2 regions of the Apibacter sp. HY039 genome follow, and region 2 is predicted to be linked to the other one. Evidence: riboswitches for the same ligand, from Rfam matches in the RefSeq annotation. Region 2 holds a riboswitch; the other holds the start of a gene.
The links. A riboswitch is a leader RNA that binds a small molecule or an ion and turns the genes downstream of it on or off. The one in region 2 is predicted to bind cobalamin.
Positions count from the first base shown of each region.

Region 1: another riboswitch for cobalamin. It lies ahead of EQ921_RS04880 (TonB-dependent receptor); the one in region 2 lies ahead of metE (5-methyltetrahydropteroyltriglutamate--homocysteine S-methyltransferase).

Region 1 is NZ_SAYM01000002.1:175,558-181,881, forward strand. Features, by position in the region: gene EQ921_RS04860 (glycosyltransferase family 2 protein) at 1-120, shown strand, start outside; gene EQ921_RS04865 (SDR family oxidoreductase) at 129-995, opposite strand; gene EQ921_RS04870 (hypothetical protein) at 1,078-1,314, opposite strand; gene EQ921_RS04875 (MerR family transcriptional regulator) at 1,334-1,666, opposite strand; cobalamin riboswitch at 1,729-1,927, shown strand; gene EQ921_RS04880 (TonB-dependent receptor) at 2,052-4,064, shown strand; gene EQ921_RS04885 (YncE family protein) at 4,074-5,168, shown strand; gene EQ921_RS04890 (YncE family protein) at 5,174-6,324, shown strand, end outside.
Region 2 is NZ_SAYM01000001.1:364,592-370,915, forward strand. Features, by position in the region: gene tpx (thiol peroxidase) at 1-204, shown strand, start outside; gene EQ921_RS01735 (helix-turn-helix domain-containing protein) at 241-1,152, opposite strand; gene EQ921_RS01740 (SDR family NAD(P)-dependent oxidoreductase) at 1,539-2,345, opposite strand; gene fbaA (class II fructose-bisphosphate aldolase) at 2,505-3,572, shown strand; gene EQ921_RS01750 (SIMPL domain-containing protein) at 3,651-4,382, shown strand; cobalamin riboswitch at 4,557-4,740, shown strand; gene metE (5-methyltetrahydropteroyltriglutamate--homocysteine S-methyltransferase) at 4,925-6,324, shown strand, end outside.

The sequences.
Region 1 (6,324 bases), on a different contig from region 2:
CATAATATCAACAAAAAATATATTCTTAAAATTACTAAAAATTTAAAAGTTAAAATTTATTATTCAATTATTTTATTTAGGTTCAACATATTATACAATTGGATTAAAATTAAAAATTAATATAAAATTTATTCCCGTTTTATACTTATTTCATCCCATTCTTCAGGGGTAATTTGGTCAAATATATTAAATTCTCCAGCACCTTGAAGCCATTCTCCTCCATCGATAGTTATAACTTCTCCGTTTATAAATGAAGAATAATCTGAAATAAGAAAAGCTGCTAAATTGGACAATTCCTGATGTTCACCTACTCTTTTCAATGGGTTTTTACTAGTTAAATCAAATTTTTCTTTTAAATGCCCAGGTAATAACCGTTCCCAGGCTCCTTTAGTGGGAAAAGGACCCGGAGCAATCGCATTAAACCTTATCTTGTATTTCCCCCATTCCACAGCCAAAGAACGTGTCATTGCTAGAACTCCTGCTTTAGCCATTGCTGATGGGACAACATAACCAGAACCTGTCCATGAGTAGGTAGTTACAATACTCAACACGGTACCTGGCAAGTTATTCTTAATCCAATATTTACCTATTGCCAACGTACAATTTTTACTACCTTTTAACACAATATCAATTATTACATCAAAAGCCCTGGATGATAATCTCTCAGTCGGAGATATAAAGTTTCCAGCAGCGTTATTTACTAAGATATCAATTTTACCCAAATGATCAATTACAAAGTTAACCATAGTTTCAACAGCCTCATATTCTCTAACATCCAAAGCATAAGTAAGAATTTCACCCTGCTTACATTCAGTTCTTAACTGCTGAGCAGTCTCTTTTAATTTATCTGAATTTCTGGAAACAATGACTACTTTAGCTCCCAATGTAAGAAAATATTGTGTCATGGATTTTCCCAAGCCCGTTCCTCCTCCCGTAACTATAACCACTTTTCCTTCAAGTGTTCCGGGCATCATCATTCCTTGATTATAGTTCATCATTTATATGTTTTGTTTATAGTAAATATAAAAAAAATAAGCAGTGATACTGCTTATTTTTCCATTTTTATTTTATTAAAAATTAATTTTCATCTTCCTCTTCGTACTTATCAATTTCGGCATCGCAAAAATCAAAAGCTTGCTGAAGTAATTCGTTTACCTCATTGGTAACATCTTCTTCTTCTCCTTCCAATTGATCGAACCATTCTACTTCTTCTTCCTCTACGTTTAAAATAAAACGAGGATATTCTGTGTGTACTACAAACAAGTCATCAGGAAAGTTAGAGTTGTCTGCAATTAAAAATTTTGGTAATTCCATTTTCTATTTAAATTTAAATTTAATCGTCTAATAAATCTTTTAGCTTAATCAGTTCTGCCTTAACCGCTTGTAAACGGGTAATAATTTCTATTTTTTTTGATATATTTGATTGAGTACTCAATACGGTTCTTGCCCCATCTAAAGTATACCCTTTTTCCTTAACCAAATGATATATGAGTCTAAGATTTTTTATATCTTCCGGTGTAAAAAATCTATCTCCTTTTTTATTTTTTTTTGGAGCAATTATATCGAACTCCTTCTCCCAGAATCGTATAAGAGAAGTATTTACCTGAAAAGCCTGTGCGACTTCTCCAATTGAGTAATACAATTTTTCAGGAAGTTGGATATTCATGATTCAAATCTATGATATTTTATTTACTTAATAAAAAATAATTGGCGAAGTAATTTAAATCTTTATATTTGTAAGTGATTGGTGTTTATCTGTTTTTATTTTCAAACAATATAAACTTAAAGGGAAATCCGGTGTAAATCCGGAACAGGCCCGCTACTGTAATCTCGCTATGTAATTTCAGAGATGTATTGAATCTATATTCATATACAATTCTTTTAAATGGGGAAAGTCAGAAAACCTGCCAAATCTATCGAAATATAGTTTTATAAGCTTTCGAGGAACAAAGCTGTAAACAATTTAAGTAATATTAAAGTGTATTGCTTTTGCTGTTTATTCACTTATTCCAAGCTGCAAATTTATATTTCATAAATATAGCTAATTACGAATGAACAGGAATAACAACATATTATTTTCCATAACCTTAATTTTTATTTCCACTTTTCTTTTTTCCCAGAATATTACTGATTCTGAAGAAAAAGACATTTCTGAGATTATTATTGAAGGAAAGAAACAAAATGATAATATAATTCCATATCAAAAGTTGTCCGGTAAAGAATTGGAAAAACTTAACAGCGTTACTGTTGCTGATGCTATCCGATTTTTTTCAGGTGTACAGTTAAAGGATTACGGAGGTATAGGCGGAATGAAAACGGTTAATATAAGAGGAATGGGTAGCCAGCACGTAGGTGTGTTTTATGACGGAATTCAGTTAGGTAATGCCCAGAACGGAACTGTTGATTTAGGAAAATTTTCATTAGACAATCTGGAATCCATTTCGTTGTACAATGGTCAGAAAAGTCAAATTCTTCAGACAGCTAAAGACTATAGTACTGCAGGAAGTATTTACTTAAAAAGTAAAAAGCCTGATTTTAAAATAAATAAAAAAACTAATTTAATAGTTAGTTATCGATCAGGTTCATTTTCACTTGTAAATCCTTCATTTATATGGGAGCAAAAAATTTCACCTTTTATTAGTACCTCTCTAAGTATTGACTTTCTCAATTCAAGCGGAAAATATAAATTTCGTCAGACTATGAGGACCTCAGGAGGTGCTATCGCTTGGGATACCACTGCAATCCGAAAAAATGGAAACATAAATGCAATAAGAGCAGAGGCAGGTATATTTGGAAATATTTACCGCGGAAAATGGAATTTTAAAAGCTATTTTTATGACTCTGAAAGAGGCATTCCTACGGCTATTGTTAAAAACGTATATGAAAAAAAACAAAAACAATGGGATACAAATTTTTTCATTCAGGGTTCTTTTGAAAAAGAAATAACTGATAAATACAAACTACTCCTAAACAGCAAATTTGCATATGACTATACTCATTATCTTAGCAATGATGAGTCTACTAAATACATAAATAATATTTATAAGCAAAAAGAATTTTATTTTTCACTAGCTCAAAAATATTCTTTATTACCATTTTGGGATTTAGGATTATCCGCAGACTATCAATATAACTCTCTGGATGCTAATCTTTACCAATTTGCTTACCCGGAAAGAAACACAGAACTTGTAGCACTGGCTAGTAATATTCAATTAAAACGCCTGAAATTTCAGGCCAGTGTTTTAGGAACATTTATTCAGGAAAAAATAAATAATAAATTATCTACACAGGCTTCACCTGATAAAAATGAATTTACTCCTACTCTTTTTCTTAGTTATAAGCCTTTTATCAAGAGTGATTTTACACTTCATGGCTTTTATAAGAGAATATTCAGGGCACCTACTTTTAATGATCTATACTATACTGAAATCGGCACTTCTAATTTAAAACCAGAATATACAACACAGTATGATTTCGGAATTAATTACAGTCAGGACTTTTCTTCCTCTGTAGTCAAAAATTGGGGATTTTCTGCCGATATCTATTATAATGAAGTCAGAGATAAAATTATTGCATTGGCTATACAGCCTTTCAGGTGGTCTATGATCAATTTAGGTGAAACTCGTATTAAAGGTATAGAAATATCTACCCAGACATCGGTATTAATTCAGAAAGAGATGTTGATTAATCTGAAAGCAGTTTATACTTATGAAGATGCACAGGATGTTACATCACCTAAAGATAGTTATTATAAAAATCAAATTCCATATATACCATGGAACAGTGGCAGCTTATTGGCTGGGCTGATATTTAAAAACTGGGATTTAAATTACAGTTTTATATACACCGGTGAAAGATACAATATGTCTGCTAATATTCCAGATAATTACGAAAAAGAATGGTATACCCATGATTTATCTCTATCTCATACCATTCAAGCCAATCATTTTAAGTTTAAAATAGCGGCTGAAGTTAATAATATTTTCGATAGACAGTATTATGTTATAAGAAATTATCCTATGCCTGGAAGAAATTACAGGCTTTCATTACGTATAAATTTATAAATTAAAAATATGAACTTTAAAAAATTACTTTTTCTTTTATTTGCAGTATTCAGTCTTATTTCCTGTAATAACGATGATATTTGGAGTGAGGCTTCCGACACAGTCACTTTAGGCAACGGATTATTTGTTCTAAATGAAGGTGCCATGGGTAATAATAACGCCTCACTGGATTTTTTAAATCTGGATACCGGAGAATATACATTAAGTGTTTATACAAAGGTAAATCCTGATATAGTAAATAAGCTGGGTGATATTGGTAATGATCTTCGAATATATAATGGAAAACTCTATGCGGTAATCAACGGTTCTAATTATATTGAAGTTATGGACGCCCAGACCGCCAAACATCTGGGACAAATAAAAATCAACAATTGCAGAAGCATTGTCTTTAATAATGGGTATGCCTATGTTACTTCATTTAACGGTCCTATTGTTTCCGGTCAAAAACGAACTGGTATTGTTTATAAAATAAATACTGCCGACTTATCTATAGTTAATGAAGTTGCCGTGGGTTATCAGCCGGAAGAAATGGCTATTGCCAATAATAAATTATATGTAGCTAACTCAGGAGGATATACACAGGATGATTTAGATAATACTGTATCTATTATTGATTTAAATACCTTTACGGAAACTCAGCGTAAAGTGGTTGCTCCTAATTTGTGGAGAGTGAGAACCGATAAAAATAATAAGGTATGGATTTCATCTAGAGGCAATGCACCCGGTTTGTCTGTTTTATCTCCGGAAAATGATGAAATAATAAAAACTTTTAATATTACGGTAAGTGATATGGCTTTTTATCAGGATAAACTTTATTACTATGGTACCGAATGGGTGGGCAGTACATCAACTAATCAATATGGGGTGATTGATATTACTACTCAAATAAAAATTGCTGATCGCTTTTTGGATGAATCCACACAATCTGAAATTAAAACTCCTTATGGTATAACTATCAACCCTAAAAATGGTGATATATTTATTGCAGATGCAACCAATTATTATTCACCAGGTAAATTGTACCGATTCAATTCAAGCGGAACTTTATTATCTGAAAATCAGACAGGAGTTATACCGGGACATTTCGCTTTCTTAACTAAATAGTTTCCATGAAAACTAATTATATAAAAAACGTAGGGATACTTTGTTTATCCCTTTTCGTTTTCTATTCATGTCACAATGATGAAATTTCGGCATTGGAACCTGAAAACGACCGTATCACTACTCCTGAAGATATTAATACGGATGGATTATATATTCTTAATGAAGGAAATATGGGCTATAATAAAGCATCTATAGATTATTTCGATTATACTAAAGGAACTTACTCAAAAAATATTTATGGAAAAGCTAATCCTTCAGTAGTTGGAAATTTAGGAGATGTAGGCAATGATATTCAAATATATGGTTCTAAACTATATGCAGTTATCAACGTATCTAATTACGTTGAAGTAATGAATGCGAAAAATGCAACACATATAGCAGAAATTAAAATTCCTAATTGCCGTTATATAATATTTGATAAAGGGTATGCATACATCTCATCGTATGCAGGGCCTGTAGGAATGGATCCTAACGCCCAGTTGGGGTATATAGCCAAAGTAGACACTGCTACTTTTGAGATAATTTCAAAAGAAACAGTGGGTTACCAACCAGAAGAGATGGCTATAGCTAATAATAAATTATACGTAGCCAATTCCGGAGGTTATCGTGCTCCTGACTATGATCACACTGTTTCTGTCATCGATCTTTCTACTTTTAAAGAAATAAAAAAAATAGAAGTGGATATTAATTTATGGAAAATAAAAAAAGATAAAAATAATAAACTTTGGGTTACTTCTCGCGGAAACTACAACGATATTCCTTCTAAGACTTTTATTATTGACCCCGAAACGGACAACGTTGAAAAAAAATTAGATATTCCAATTTCTGATATGGCTTTTATAGACGATAAAATTTATTTTTTTAGTTACCAATGGAGTACAAAAGATAAAATTAAAACTTATGGTATCATTGATATAAATACTCAAAAAATAATTTCTGACCAATTTATCAAAAATAATATAGAAAGCCAGATAACTGTCCCTTATGGCATAACGATAAATTCCGATAATGGAGATATCTTTATAACTGATGCTAAAAATTATGTAAGTCCCGGAACAATTTATTGCTTTGATAAATTTGGTTATTTAAAATGGAAAGCCGTTACCGGAGATATTCCCGGACATTTTGCCTTTTTACCTAAAAACTTAAAAAAATA
Region 2 (6,324 bases):
TTAAATAATGTTATAACACTATCAGCCTTTAGATCTGATTTTGGAAAAGACTATGAGCTTGAATTTGCAGATGGGCCTTTGAAAGGTTTACTAAGCAGAGTGGTAATAATTCTTGATGAACAAGGTCATGTTGTTTATGAAGAACAAGTTGCAGAAACTTCTAATGAACCAGACTACGAAAAAGCAATTTCAGCATTAAAATAATAAGTGCAAAGCTCAAAAAAAATGCAAAAAAATCCCTTACAAATCTTTTTGAGGGATATTTTTTATTTCTAGAATATACTGAGAAGGCGTAAGTTCAGTAAAATCTTTAAAAATTCTGTTAAAAGTTGACTGATGAGTAAAACCGGCCTCAGTATAAATATAACATAAAGTATATTGTTGATGACGATTTTGAAGAAGCTGTTGTTTTACATAATTGATTCTATATGAATTCATGAAATTGTTGAAATTTGAAAAACCGTTCATACGTATAGCTCTGGATACGTAGGAACTATTTGAATTTAAAGCAGAAGATAACTCTGATATGGTAAAATCAGATTTTTTAAAAGGTTGCTTTTCTTCCATATACTCACTTATTTTTATAAACAATTCATTATACTTAGCTAATTCATCCGGCGTAAATTCTGATTGTAAATATTTCTTTCTAATATTTATTAGTTTTTCAATTTCTTGTTGATTTTGAGCGTTATACTGTGCTCTATTAATTTTATTTTTATAGACAAGTAAAAGAACAATATTTAAAAAATAGTTGATTATGGTTACTATATCAATAAGAAAAATTCCATCGTTATCTATATTAAGGCTTTTAAAAGGTCCTATGTAATGAGAAATAATAGATAGAATAACTACATATATGAAAGTGAAGATTGTATAATATATAGTTTTCTTTAAAGAGAAAAACATATAGGCTCCTAAAGGCGTTAAAAATAACCATATAATGATAAAGCACGAATAATTCCATAGAACTATAATGAAAATAGAAATATAAATTGGACCTAGTATAAACCAGGTATCAACTAAGCGGTTAATATTATAATATTTGGGAAACAAGAAAAGAGTACAAAGTAAAAAAAGAGTCCCGCCTAAAAGATAATCTACTAATAATCTGCAATCATAAACATAATAAATAATTAAATTAATGAGTAGCATAAAACAGAGCAGCTTAAAATAGTTTTTTATAAACTCCCTTTTAATTGTATCAATAAAAATTTTGGTACTGTTTTTTTTAAAATTGTCCACAAGTTATTTCATATTAGTTAGCGGGCGTGAAGTTAAAGAAAATAAACAAAGTAAATCTTAAAATAAAATAAGTTTTTTTCTGAAATTAATTGATGTAAAATACTTTGAATCTGTGTATTATGTATTCTGCAATTTTTTTTCGTAATTAAATTAAATCAGCAAAATATGGTTTGTTTCAATTAGTAAATTTGTAATGTTAAATAGAAATACTAAAAAACATAATTAATTTTTTGTTAGCATTAGTAGCTATAGAGAGTTTTTAGAGGAATTTATTTTTATAAATTCCTCTAATTTTTTTATTTAGGAGGGAAAGCTCGTACAGCTTTATGGAGTATACCTGGAAAAAAACGCATTAAAAATAAAGATAAATGCTCTACACCCAATTTTTTCCCAATAAATATTTCATTTTTCTTTTTTTTGACACCCTTGGCAATTTGTTGAGCTGCTTTAGCTACAGGAAGACCGTTTTTAATGTTTTCACTCATCTCTTTTCTAGGAGATCCGTCGGGCATAAGAGAGTTATATGAAATATTAGTAGCTATATATCCGGGAGTTAATAAAGTGACATAAATATTTTGAGGAGTAACTTCTGCTCTTAGACAATCATAGAAACCATGTAAGGCATGTTTAGAAGAAGCGTAAGCCGATCGCCCAAGTGAGCCTATCTTACCCATTGTACTACTTGTGACTATAAAATGACCATGTTTTTGCTTATTAAAATAAGGGAGGATTTCTTTCGTTAATTCTACGTAGCTGAAAAAATTCAAATCCATCATTTTCTTATAAACTTCAATATTCGTTTCCGCAACAGAACCTCTGGAACTTGTTCCCCCATTTAGAAAGACGTAATCGACAGTATTATAAAATGAAAAAGCTTCTTTTGTTTTTTCATTAAAATCAGAAGAATTAAATAAATCCAGTAGCAGAATTTTATTATTTTCTGGAAATAAAGTTGAGTTCTTAATTCGTAAAAGCTCTTCTTCCCTTCGGGCGCTCAAGATGATTTTGCTGCCTAATTGATTAAAATATACAGCCAGAGCTTCACCGATACCCGAAGATGCACCAACAATCCAAATAACTTTATTTTCAAATATATCTTTCATCCTATTTCAATGTATTTATTTTTAACGCTTATCAGGTAAATATATAATATTTGGTTAAATTAACTCATAAACCTGAGAAAATTCAATGAAAATTAGGTTTTAAAATGTAATTTCTTTAGTACCTTTACAACTTAAAAGTTTAATAAATACAAAAAAATCATGAGTAGAAAGTTTCCTGCCGGTGTTGCAACCGGTTCGTTGGTTAAAGAAATATTTGATTACGCAAAAGAAAAACAATTTGCCTTGCCTGCTTGTAATGTGATTGGTTCCAGTAATATAAATGCGGCCTTAGAAACTGCAGTAAAAGTAAATGCTCCTATTATTATACAATTTTCAAATGGAGGAGCACAGTTCAATGCCGGAAAAGGTTTTAAAAATGATAATGTTAGAGCAGACGTTTTAGGAGCTATAGCAGGAGCTAAACATATTCACACTTTAGCCGAAGCTTATGGTGCTACAGTAATTTTACATACAGACCATTGCGCTAAAAAATTACTTCCTTGGATAGACGGTTTGCTAGATGCAAGTGAAGAATTTTATAAAAAAGAAGGTAAAACACTATACTCTTCACATATGCTGGACTTATCAGAAGAATCTTTAGAAGAAAACCTTGAGATTTCGGCTAAATATTTCCAAAGAATGGCTAAAATGGGAATGACTCTTGAAGTAGAAATAGGAATTACAGGCGGTGAAGAAGATGGAGTGGATAACTCTGATGTTGATAGCTCTAAACTATATACTCAGCCGGAAGATGTTTACAAAACATATCAGGCATTACATTCAATTAGTCCAGACTTCACAATAGCTGCTGCTTTTGGTAATGTTCATGGAGTTTATAAGCCGGGGAATGTTAAATTAGAACCGAAAATATTAAGAAATTCCCAGGAGTATATTCAAAAACAAATTGGCGGTTCTGAAAAACCTATCAACTTTGTATTCCATGGAGGTTCTGGATCTTCTTTAGAAGAAATTAGAGAAGCTATTAGTTATGGAGTAATAAAAATGAATATAGATACAGATTTACAGTTTGCTTATCTTGAAGGAGTAAGAGATTATGTAGAAACTAATATAGAATATCTGAGAACTCAGGTAGGTAACCCAACAGGAGAAGATTCTCCAAATAAAAAATATTATGACCCAAGAGTTTGGGTTCGTAAATCAGAAGAATCTTTTGGGAAAAGACTGGAACAATCCTTTAAAGATTTAAATAATATTGATACTCTTTAATAGTAAGTATAAAGTAAAAAAATAGCTGGATTAATAATCTGGCTATTTTTTTTGTATATTTGGTATAAATATATAAAAATGAGAAAAGGATTAGTTGTATCAACATTAATAGCTTCTTTAGGTTTAATAATATCAGCCTATTTTTTAGGTAATTCTTTCAAAAATAAAAATCTGACTACTTCTATTTCAGTTAAAGGTTTAGGTACTAAAGATTTCATATCTGATTTGATTGTATGGAATGGCGATTTTTCAAAGAAAAGCATGGATTTAAAAACGGCATATTCGGATTTAGAGCAAGATAGGAAAAAAATAAGAGATTATCTGGTGTCAAAAGGGTTCAAAGATAATGAACTGGTTTTTTCTTCTGTAGATATTAATAAACAGTATGATTATTATAATACAGATGGAGGGAGAAGTTCTGTATTTTCAGGTTATCAATTAGATCAAACAGTGTCCATTGAATCCAAAGATGTCGAAAAAGTTGAAAATTTATCACGTGAAATAACCGAACTAATTAATAGTGGCGTTGAACTATATTCAAAAGCCCCTTCTTATTATTATACAAAATTAGCGGATTTAAAAATTCAGATGATTGCAGATGCTACTCAAGATGCGAGAAAAAGAGCAGAAGAAATAGCTAAAAATGCAGGAGGTAAATTAGGTAAATTAAAAACAGCAAATTTAGGTGTTTTTCAAATTACAGCACAAAATTCATCTGATGATGAATATTCTTGGGGAGGAACATTTAATACCTCTTCCAAAAATAAAACAGCAAGTGTGACTATTCGATTGGAGTATGAAGTTAAATAGTAAGTATATAAAAACAGATACTTTGACTTTATAAAAAATATAAATAAAAGCTTTTTAAATAAAATTAAATCAAAATAAAAATGAGAGTGTTTCTCTCATTTTTATTTTGTTATAAATCGTAATATTAGATAACTTTTTTTATATATTTGTTTGGTTAAGTTCTTTTCTTAATTTCTTTATCAACCAGAATATGGTGCTGTGTAAAAGCAGAATAATAGGGAATCATGTGTAAATCATGAGCTGTCGCGCAACTGTAAGTAATGTATGAGTTTTATCAATATATACCATTGCCGTAAAAAGTGAGAAGGTAGATAAAATATTACAAGCCAGGAGACCTGCCTATTTTGAATTGACAATGCTTTCGCGATTTGAAGCAAAGGTCGTAGGTTAAATTATAAAGATAAGTATATCCCATAAAATATTTCTGGGAGGTATTTTTATTGTTATATAGTACACCTCATATACTTTACTCTTTTTTGAAAGCATTTTTGAAATTTAACAATAAGAACTTTTATAGTTTAATCATTTAAAAGTTAAAAAAGATGCAAACACACAATCTTGGCTACCCGCGAATTGGTAGTAACAGAGAACTTAAAAAGGCTTGTGAAAAATTTTGGGCCGGTAAAATATCAGTTGAGGAACTGATGAAAACAGGGAAAGATATCCGATTAGGTAACTGGATGTTACAGAAAAGTGCTGGAATAGAAGTAATACCTTCCAACGATTTTTCGTTTTATGATCAGGTATTGGATATGTCTTTGATGGTAGGAGCCATCCCTAAACGCTACAACAAAATTTTAGTAAAGAGCTCTAACTCTGAACAGGAGTTGTATTTTGCAATGGCAAGAGGATATCAAAAGGAAGGTATTGATATAACTGCAATGGAAATGACCAAATGGTTTGATACTAACTATCATTACATTGTACCTGAATTTGAAAAGAATCAGAAATTTTCTTTATTCTCAACAAAAATCATAGATGAATTTTTAGAAGCAAAACAAGAAGGCATTATTACAAAGCCTGTTATAATAGGTCCTGTATCGTATTTGTTGCTTGGTAAAGAAAAAGAAAAAGATTTCAATAAGATAGAATTAGTAAAAAGTCTTCTGCCGATTTATTTGGAAATCATTGAAAAATTAAAAGAAGCAGGAGTGGAATGGATACAATTCGATGAACCCTTTCTTGCATTAGATATAGACGCTGAAGTAAAGGATGCATTACAATATGTATATACCGAAATTAATAAAAAGTATCCGTTTATCAAGAAAATGATTGCTACTTACTTTGATGGTCTTAAAGATAATTTAGATCTAGCTCTCAGCTTGCCTGTGCAGGCATTACATATAGATTTGGTTCGCTGTCCTGAACAACTTGATGAAGTACTTGACAAGCTTCCTGAAAATATGTCTGTTTCACTAGGGATTATTGATGGGAGAAACATCTGGAAAAATAATTTTAAGAATTCTTTAAAAATAATTGACAGAGCCTCAGACAAAGTAGGAAAAGATAGAGTGATAATAGCACCTTCCTGTTCTTTAATTCACTGCCCTGTAGATTTGGACTCAGAAACCAACGAAAAAGTTCTTTCTCCGGAAATTAAAGATTGGCTGGCTTTTTCCAAACAAAAAATCAAAGAGGTAGTAACACTTAAACAATTAGCAGAAAAAAAGGATACACCCGAATTTTTAAAAGAATTGGAAGAAAACACAGATTCTGTAAGTAGAAGGAATATTTCTCCGCTTATTCACAATCAAAACGTTCAGGATAGAATTAAAAATATAGAAAAAGTAGAGGATAAAAGACATAATATTTTCTCCGAGAGGAAAGAAAAACAACAAAAAGCTCTGGAATTACCCTTATTTGCTACTACAACTATAGGATCATTTCCACAAACCGCTGAAGTACGCTCGTGGCGTTCAAAAATGAAAAAAGGAGAAATTTC